Regions from separate parts of the Ochrobactrum vermis genome, predicted to be linked through region 1. Evidence: riboswitches for the same ligand, from Rfam matches in the RefSeq annotation. Region 1 holds a riboswitch; the other holds the start of a gene.
What was found. Region 1 has a riboswitch for cobalamin ahead of CQZ93_RS18445 (ABC transporter substrate-binding protein). Riboswitches for the same ligand answer to the same signal wherever they lie in the genome.
Positions count from the first base shown of each region.

Region 2: it holds a riboswitch for cobalamin, as region 1 does, so the genes downstream of both, CQZ93_RS08335 (CbtB domain-containing protein) here and CQZ93_RS18445 (ABC transporter substrate-binding protein) in region 1, are expected to answer to the same signal.

Region 1 is NZ_PCOC01000002.1:880,782-885,727, reverse strand. Features, by position in the region: gene CQZ93_RS18460 (SMP-30/gluconolactonase/LRE family protein) at 1-135, shown strand, start outside; gene CQZ93_RS18455 (ABC transporter ATP-binding protein) at 649-1,443, opposite strand; gene CQZ93_RS18450 (FecCD family ABC transporter permease) at 1,440-2,495, opposite strand; gene CQZ93_RS18445 (ABC transporter substrate-binding protein) at 2,492-3,520, opposite strand; cobalamin riboswitch at 3,789-4,022, opposite strand; gene CQZ93_RS18440 (Bug family tripartite tricarboxylate transporter substrate binding protein) at 4,243-4,946, shown strand, end outside.
Region 2 is NZ_PCOC01000001.1:1,669,385-1,674,330, reverse strand. Features, by position in the region: gene CQZ93_RS08345 (isobutyryl-CoA dehydrogenase) at 1-450, opposite strand, end outside; gene CQZ93_RS08340 (cobyric acid synthase) at 632-2,083, shown strand; cobalamin riboswitch at 2,145-2,379, shown strand; gene CQZ93_RS08335 (CbtB domain-containing protein) at 2,431-2,619, shown strand; gene CQZ93_RS08330 (CbtA family protein) at 2,704-3,417, shown strand; gene cobU (bifunctional adenosylcobinamide kinase/adenosylcobinamide-phosphate guanylyltransferase) at 3,423-3,944, shown strand; gene cobW (cobalamin biosynthesis protein CobW) at 3,949-4,946, shown strand, end outside.

The DNA of each region.
Region 1 (4,946 bases):
CTCGGCAAGATCAAGACGCCGCAGACGGTCGCCAATGTGACCTTCGGCGGTCCGCGCCGCAACCGTCTGTTCATCACGGCCACAAAGTCGCTTTATGCGGTCTATCTCACCGTAACCGGCGCGCAATATCCTTGAAAAAACAACGGCGGCTTTCCAAAACGAAAAGCCGCCGCTCTCTATAACTACGTATATTAATTCATTGAAAAATTACATTCGCCACATGCTCTGTTGATTTTAACAACCGCCGTAAAACAGGCATGCCAATAGTCATTCTTCATTCAAAACGGATCTATCTGGCCCAAAACCGGAGCGACCCGCACATCAAGACTGTGAGTGACGGAACAAATCAAAAAATGATCTCTTCTGTCCTTCAGCCATGCACTCGATAAGTAAGACCGATGCCTCGCATACGGGTACATGTCCTGATGTGCAGAACCTATATAGTCCAATCGTCAACGCGATGGAAACAGATTGTCAACAAAACAGGTCAAACTACTGTGAGTAAAATCAATAAAAACTACACTATTTCATGATGTTATTCAAATAATCCGATATATTATATTAGCAATATCTATTTCACAATCCTATTTGTTTCCCGCCGATTAGAAGATCCGCATCAACCGTAACAATGACTTACAGACAGCCCGTTCAGGCAGAATGTCTATGTTCCAATGAACGGCGGCTCGGTGCGCGATAACGAATATGGCAGCCATCGATACCGTGATATTCGACGTCAACTTCTACGCCGAACACTTCGGCGATAAGCTCCGCCCGCAAGACATCACGTGGCGTACCGAGCGCAACGAGTTTGCCCTTATCCATCACAGCGATATGGTCGCAGAACATCGCGGCATGGTTCAGGTCATGCAAGGCAGCTACAACCGTGAGCTTCTGGCGGCTGACAAGATCGAGCAGCCCGATCTGGTGCCCGATATCGAGATGGTTGGTCGGTTCGTCCAGAAGCAGTATCTGCGGCTCCTGCGCCAAGGCCCGCGCTATATGTAGACGCTGACGCTCGCCTCCGGAGAGCGTGTGCCAATAGCGGTCGGCAAGATGGGCCATATCGACATTGACCAACGCCTGGCCAACGATTGCATCGTCATCTGCTGACCACGGCGACAGCGCACCGAGATAGGGCGTCCGCCCAAGCTCAACCGCCTGACGCGCGGTAATGCGCTCTGTCGTTCCTGCCTGTTGCTCAACCAGCGCCAGTTGCCGTGCAATCTCGCGACGGCTGAAACTGTCGATAGACGCCCCACACAAGCTGACTTCGCCAATACGACATCTGCGAACGCCCGAAAGTAGAGACAGTAAACTGGTTTTCCCCGATCCGTTCGGGCCGATGATACCCAGAAACTCACCCTTCGCCACTTTCAGTGAGACATTGCGCAAGATCTCGACATTGCCGGCCGACCAGCCGACATTGCGTGCTGAAAGGATCATGACGAAGCCCTCCTTTGTCCAAGCAACAGGGCGAAGGCTGGTGCGCCGAACAAAGCCGTGATGACACCAATCGGCAAAACCTGCCCCGGAATAATGATGCGTGACAGGATGTCGGCGACAATCATGAAGATTGCTCCGATCAGTGCTGCCGCAGGCAACAGCCTGCCATGACGGACCCCGACCAACATTCGCGCGGCATGGGGAATGACGAGCCCGATGAAACCAACGGATCCGACGATGGAAACCATGACTGCCGTCATCATGGCGCTGACACCGATCAGCACCGCATAGACGCGGCGCACCGGTATACCGAGCGAAGCGGCGGATTCCGTTCCGAAAGTAAACGCATCAAGCGCACGTGCATGCCACAGGCAGATGGCAAGACCGATCAGGCAGGCGGGCAGAGCGAGCGTCACATCCGGCCAGCGCACACCAGAAAGATTGCCCAGCAACCAGAACATGATGCCGCGTGCCTGCTCAGCATTTGCGGCCTTGGTGACGATGAACGAGGTCAACGCATTAAAGAGCTGTGAACCGGCAATCCCGGCGAGGATGATTGCGCTGCTGCCGCGTCCTGCCCGCAGCGCCAGCAGGGACACCAGGCAGAAAGCAACAATAGCCCCGATGAACGCACCGAGCGATAGCGTCAGCACACCGGCACCAATGCCAAGAATGGCGACACTGACGGCCCCGGTGGAAGCGCCAGCGGAAATGCCCAGAATGTAAGGATCAGCGAGCGAATTTCGAAGCAGCGACTGAAGGATGACGCCGGATATTGCGAGCGACGCGCCGCAGCATGCCGCGATGACTGCGCGGCTGAGGCGATAACTCCAGACAATTCCTTCATCGATGGGTTCGAGCGGATATCCGGCGTTCCACAATCGGTTAGCCACGGTTTTCGCAACCACGTCGAGCGGTATCGCAGTTTCGCCTATCGCGGCTCCAAGCCAAAGGGCAAAAAGCAGCAGGACAAGCGAGAAAATGAGGAAGAACACGCCGGAGCGTGCCCTTCCCTTGTGTTTGAAGCCCGGTATCGCTGCCCGCGCCGTCACTTGTTCAGATCCGAGGCAGCTATGTCGGCGGCAAGCGTTTCGATGCCTTCGATCACGCGAAGCGAAGTGCTCATCGATTGCGCGTCCATGTCGAAGACATGCTTGTCCTCGACCGCAGGCATCAGCTTCGTCACCGAGTCGTTGTCCAGAAACTGGTGCTTGACGGCAATGTCATCTGCCGGATAGCGGCGGCGATCAAGCTTTGCGGCGACGATCATCGAAGGGTTCGATTTGGCAACCGTTTCCCATCCGACCGTTGGCCATTCTTCTTCGCTGTCGATAACATTCCTGATGCCGAGTGCGGAAAGAATATAGGCTGGCGCACCAAATTTGCCTGCTACATAAGGATCGGCATCGACCTGCGTGCTGGAGAACCAGACAACAGCGGACAGCTTCCCGTCAGCAGACCCAACCTTCTCACGTGCAGCCACTTCACGCGCCTTCAGGTCGGCGACGAGTTTCTCGCCGCGATCCTGCACATTGAAGATTTCCGCCAATTCGGTGATTTCCCGATAGACGATATCCATCTTGAACGCCGCGGTGCGAATACCGTCACCGCCGCCGGAATTGTCCTTGCCGACACAATCGGATGGCGACGTATAGGCCGGGATGCCGAGTTCCTCGAACTGTTCCGGTTTGGCGACAATACCTGTCGGGCCGATATGCCACTGGAAGTCCGCCGTCACAATATCGGGCTTTTGCGCCAAGACGCTTTCGAAGCTCGGATCGTTATCCGCGAGCCGCTTCACCTTGGCATTCACCTCCTCAAAGCCTTTGAGAACAGGGCCAAACCACACGGCCGTCCCGACAACCTTGTCGCCGAGACCAAGGCTGTAAAGGATTTCGGTACTGCTCTGGCCGACGGCAACAGCGCGACTGGGCGCTTGCTTGAACGTGACTTCGCGACCGCAATTCTTCAGCGTCAGCGGATATTGTGTTTCCGCTGCGTGTGCGGCGAGACCGCCTGCGATAAATGCAGCCGCACAGATGGCAGAACGAAACGGCATTTTGCCGAAAGCTTTCATGAAAATCCCCGAAATGATGAGCATTTCCAGCAAAAGTGGGAACCGGTTTTGCGTTCGGAAATGCGTGAGAAAAAACGGATGGAGCGGTCAAGTTGAACCGCTCATACGCGAAAGGAATCCTGTCAGACGGCAGATAAAATCCGGCACAGAAAGCGGGCAGGCATATCCGGGGACATCTCGAAATCATGCGATAACGATGGGAGAATGCGTCCTGCGACGCGGAAATCTGTCATAACCGGCTCCTGCTCCGGGCATCCCCGCCCGTGACAATGGACAACACTAGACGGCAGGTCTCCTGGCTCACGAATATCTGCTGTTCATCTGCCTTCCCGCGCTTCTCCGGCACAGTGGCATGACGCTTTGAACGTCACGAGGATGAACGGCAATCCGCTTACAGTTGCGGGGGCAGCCACGGTCTTGGCCCCTTTTCGGGTCGTCCTCACCGTGTTCCCTATTAATCCCCTTCGCTCTCGGTCGGGGAACCGTCGTTACACTATTACGTCGGCGCATCGTCGCCGTCAAGCGCATCTCGCCCGCTATTTCGGCATGTCATTTTCATGCGATTCGAAAGCCCCGTTACTTAAATTACGGCCAAACTATTGTCGCATGTGCTGGCCTATTGAATTTGTTTTCGCTAATCTCCATGTAGTTTGCTCCCGCTAGAGGAGCGGGACTTGGGGAGGTCCGCCGGAGGGCGGCATACATTCCATTTGGGAGGACATATGCGTAGATTTATTCTGGCCCTGACGTCGGTAGCGGCGTTGGCTATGGCAGGTTCTGCTTCAGCGGAAGACTACAAGGTGCTGGCACCCGCCGCTCCGGGCGGCGGCTGGGACCAGACGGCGCGCACGATGCAGAGCGCGCTTCAGGACGAGAAGATTTCCGGCAGCGTGCAGGTCATCAATGTTCCGGGCGCTGGCGGCACCATCGGCCTCGCGCAATTCGTGAATCAGAACAAGGGCGACCCGAGCCAGCTGATCGTCGGCGGCTATGTCATGGTCGGCGCTATCCTGACCAACAAATCGCCGGTCACGCTCGACGCTATCACACCGATCGCCCGCCTTACGGGCGAATATGAAGCCATCGTCGTGCCCGCTTCTTCTGACATCCAGAACCTTGGCGACCTTGCAGCGAAACTGAAAGCTGATCCGGGTTCCGTTTCGTGGGGCGGCGGCTCTGCCGGCGGCACCGATCATATTACTGCTGGCCTCTTTGCCAAGGCAGCAGGCGTCGACCCGACCAAGGTCAACTATATTGCCTTTTCCGGTGGTGGCGAAGCACTGGCTGCCATTCTCGGTAATCAGGTGACCGTCGGCATCTCCGGCTATGGCGAATTCGAAGCCCAGATCAAGGCGGGTACGCTGCGTATTATCGGCATTTCGAGCGACGAGCGCGTGGAAGGTATCGATGCACCGACCTTCAAGGA
Region 2 (4,946 bases), on a different contig from region 1:
GCCATCGCGTGTGGCGCGCGTCCTGAGTGCCGCTGCATCCGAGCCGGATCCAGGTTCGGTCAGACAATAGCTGGCAAGCGATTCCATAGATGCGAGTTTTGGCAGAAGGCGCTGACGTTGCTCCTCATTGCCGTATGTATCGATCATCCATGCGGCCATGTTGTGAATGGAAACGAAAGCCGAAAATGAAGGGCATGCAGTTGCCAGAGCTTCAAAAATGAGTACCGCATCCAGCCGGTTCAACGCCGATCCGCCGACATCTTCACGCACATAGATGCCACCCATGCCGAGTGGTCCGGTCTCGCGCAGGACGTCAATCGGGAAGTGCTTGTCACGATCCCATTGCAAAGCCTGCGGGGCGACACGGTCGCTGGCGAAGGCTCGCGCCATATCCTGAATAGCAAGCTGATCTTCGTTCAGTTCGAACTGGTTCTGGCCGGCAGCATCCATGGTTTCCTCCCCGTAGTACTGCACTTCGTCACCGGACTAGATCATAACCCTGTGAGACTGCCAACGCTCCATTGGAATAATGTTGCTCACATTTGTAATAAACTGATGCGCAATTTTGCATAGACGGTGGCTGGGTGAGGTGCCGTTGCCAGCGAGTTCAGTTTAAGCTACGCAGCAGTCCATGACACGCGCAATCATGTTTCAGGGAACGGGTTCGGACGTCGGCAAAAGTGTTCTTGTTGCCGGATTATGCCGTGCTGCACGTAATCGCGGTCTCAATGTTCGCCCTTTCAAGCCGCAGAACATGTCCAACAATGCCGCGGTTAGCGACGATGGCGGGGAAATAGGTCGGGCTCAGTGGCTGCAGGCGCTGGCTTGCGGAGTGTCGTCTTCCGTCCACATGAACCCGGTGCTCTTGAAGCCGCAGACGGACATGGGCAGCCAGGTCGTCGTGCAGGGGCAAGTACGGGGCGAAGCGCGCGGGCGTTATTATCAGGAACTGAAACCGCAGCTCATGGCGGCAGTCATGGAATCTTTCGCCAAAGTTAGCGAAGGTGTGGACCTTGTGCTGGTGGAAGGTGCGGGGTCGCCGGCGGAAATCAATCTGCGTGCTGGCGATATCGCCAATATGGGATTTGCCACGCAGGCCAATGTTCCGGTCGTTCTGGTCGGTGACATAGACAGGGGTGGAGTGATCGCTTCCCTTGTCGGCACCCACACCATTCTGTCCAAGCAAGACCGCGCCATGGTTCGTGGTTTTCTCATTAATAAGTTCCGGGGTGATATTTCTCTTTTTGATGAAGGGCTAGCTGCCATTACCCAATTTACCGGCTGGCGCTCGTTTGGTGTTGTTCCGTGGCTGAAAGCGGTATCGCGACTGCCTGCCGAGGATTCGGTCGTTCTTGAGCGGGCCGCGCGCGGGGACAAGAAGTCGCTCGTGGTTGCGGTGCCGATGTTGCCACGTATCGCCAATTTCGATGATCTGGATCCGTTGAAGGCCGAACCTGATGTCGAGGTGGTGATGGTGCCGCCGGGTTCCAGCATTCCTGATGATGCAGGTCTTGTCGTTCTGCCCGGAACCAAATCAACGATCGCTGACTTGCTGGCATTTCGCGACAATGGCTGGGATCGAGAACTGGCTGCTCACGTAAGAAGGGGTGGCCATGTGCTGGGCATCTGTGGCGGGTTCCAGATGCTAGGTCGTCATATCAGCGACCCTGCCGGTATCGAGGGAAACGTGCGTGATATCGATGGGCTTGGACTTCTGGATATAAAAACACTGATGGAGCCTGAAAAAGTGGTCCGCAATGTGCGGGCAACCTCGCTTATCCATAATACACCGTTGGAAGGCTATGAGATTCATATCGGGCGTACGACTGGCCCGGACCTGGTACGCCCCTTTGCACGCATCGCTGAACACGACGACGGAGCGATATCTACGGATGGGCGCATCATGGGAACCTATCTTCATGGTGTTTTCAACACAGACGAATTCCGCCGGAGATTTCTGGAGAGCCTTGGCGTACGCACCAGCTCGGTGAACTACCGCGCTGGTGTCGAGGTCGCACTGGATGAACTCGCCGGGGAGCTGGAAGCTTGTCTCGATACTGATGCGTTGTTTAACTTGAGGTGAAAATCAGTTCCACGCTCGATACGTGTCGGCTGCGATTGACGCCGATGGGGCGAAAGCCTAGTGTTGGACCCATGCAACAGGTTTTGCCGGGACGAATCCCGGTAATACCAAAAGGGAATGCGACGGACGGACCCATGCCGGGCGTCTTTATCGCAGCCGACCCCGCGACTGTAGAGCGGAGAGGGATGAGGCAAACCGGGCAACCGGTGGCCACTGGAAGTTTGAAACTTCTGGGAAGGTAGCTTCAATCCTTACGACCCGTGAGCCAGGAGACCTGCCTGTTGCGTGAGGGCATTGAGCCCGAGCCCCATGGGAGGTTTTTCCCTGCTGCCTGCACGGAGGTTGTCATGGCTGCACGTACTCAGAATTCTGTTTCCAGCATACTCGCAATGCCGCTTGCTGCCCGTCTGGGCACGGCCGTCGTTTCACTGCTTCTTGGCGCGTTCCTGATTTATGGCGTGGGGCTTGCCCATTCCGATGCGCTGCACGATTCGGCACATGATACGCGTCATTCCTATGGTTTTCCCTGCCACTGAGCAGACGGCCGTCTTTCGGAATTGAAGTTGAGCAAGGCTCGATGGTGGACGCCATCGGCGCGAAATTGCTATTGAGGGACAGAAATGTTGATCCGTTATTTGTTGGCGACACTTGCCGCCGGTCTTCTGGCCGGGTTGCTGGTCACTCCCGCCATGTATTTGAAGACTGTGCCTTTGATCTTGCAGGCCGAAACCTACGAAGAGGCTGGCGGTGGCCACAGCCATGGTGAGGCGGAAGCCGCACCACACGATCATGGTGCCGCTGCCGCAGATGCGGAAGAAGAAGGGGCCGAACTGCCATTTGGGCGGTTGGGCAATACCATTCTTGCCAATCTTGTTGCAGGAGCCGGTTTTGCCCTCTTGCTGGGTGGTGTGGCCTTGCTTCTCGGTCGCCGTATCACGGTGCAGAATGGTGCTTATTGGGGTGTTGCGGGCTTCTTTGCGGTCGCGTTTCTGCCAGCGCTCGGCCTGTCGCCGGAACTGCCGGCAATGCCTGCGGCTGATCTGGCCGAACGTCAGCTATGGTGGATTGCTACCGTGGTGCTGAGCGGTTTGGGCCTCTATCTCATCGTGTTGCGGCAAGAGATTTGGGCAAAGATCCTCGGGCTGGTGTTGATTATGGCGCCGCATCTCTATGGTGCTCCGCATCCGGAAGATATTTCGTCGCCGATTCCATCACTTCTTGCCTCGCAATATGCAGTTGCTTCGCTGGCGACGAACCTGTTCATGTGGGCGGTGATCGGTCTCGCACTTGGCTGGTTCATCCAGCACTACGCATCATCCGAGATCAAGGGCTGATGAAAATGGCTTTGCCGGGAAAATCGGTTCTGGTTCTTGGCGGAGCCCGCTCGGGCAAGTCGTCCTATGCAGAGAAAATAGTTGAGTCCTCGAGGCTTCAGCCGCTTTATCTGGCAACCGGACGCGCCTTCGACAAGGAAATGGAAAGCCGTATTGCCATTCACCGCGACCGACGTGGTTCCGAATGGCGGACGGTGGAGGAGCCGCTTGATCTGGTCAGTGTACTCAGATTGCACACTGCCGAGGATCGGTTCGTTCTGGTCGATTGCCTGACCTTGTGGCTGACCAATCTGATGATGGCCGAACGAGATGTAACGACCGAGACCGCAAATCTTGTCGCCATATTGCCGGAACTTGCCGGACCTGTGGTTTTTGTTTCGAACGAAGTTGGGCTTGGGATCGTGCCAGAGAATCGCATGGCACGGGAATTTCGCGATCACGCGGGCTTTCTGCATCAGGCAGTGGCTGCGGTTGCGGATGAAGTTTATTTCATGGCGGCGGGATTGCCGCTCAAGATGAAGGGATAAATCGATGCAGGGACAGAAAATTCCCGCAACCGTCATCACGGGTTTTCTAGGATCGGGCAAAACGACGTTGATCCGCAACCTGCTGGAAAACGCCAATGGAAAACGCATTGCGTTGATCATCAATGAGTTCGGTGATCTCGGTGTTGATGGCGGTATTCTGAAAGGTTGTGGCATTGAGGCTTGCCGCGAGGAAGATGTGATTGAACTCAACAACGGCTGCATCTGCTGCACCGTTGCCGATGATTTCATCCCGACCATGACCAAGCTTCTGGATCGGGCTGATCGTCCCGATCATATCGTGATCGAAACCTCCGGTCTTGCCCTGCCACAGCCGCTGGTCGCGGCATTCAATTGGCCGGAAATCAAGACGCAGGTAACCGTCGACGGGGTGGTCACGGTTATCGATGCCGCCGCCGTTGCTGAGGGGCGTTTTGCCGATGATCACGACAAGGTTGATGCGCAGCGGGCAGCGGACGAATCTCTTGATCATGAAAGCCCCTTGGAAGAACTTTTTGAGGATCAGATTCACGCAGCCGACCTTATTGTTCTCAACAAGGCCGATCTGATCGACGCTACGAGCCTTGACGGCGTGAAGGCCGATGTTGCGGAGCGCTCCTCGCGCCGCGTCAATATGGTGCCTGCAAGCTTTGGCAAGCTCGGAGCCGATGTTCTGCTTGGTCTCGGTGTCGGTACCGAAGATGACATTGCCAATCGCAAGTCTCACCATGAAATCCATCATGCCGATGGGCACGAGCATGATCACGATGAGTTCGAGAGCTTTGTCGTCGAAGCCGGCTCCGTTTCGGACCCGAAAGCCTTTGCCGAAAAGCTGAAGACCGTTATCGCTGACCATGATGTTCTGCGTCTTAAGGGCTTTGTCGATGTGCCGGGTAAGCCGATGCGTCTGGTGGTGCAGGCTGTCGGCCCACGTATCGAGCATTATTTCGACCGCCCGTGGAACAAGGATGAAACGCGCTCGACGCGTCTTGTTGTTATCGGTCT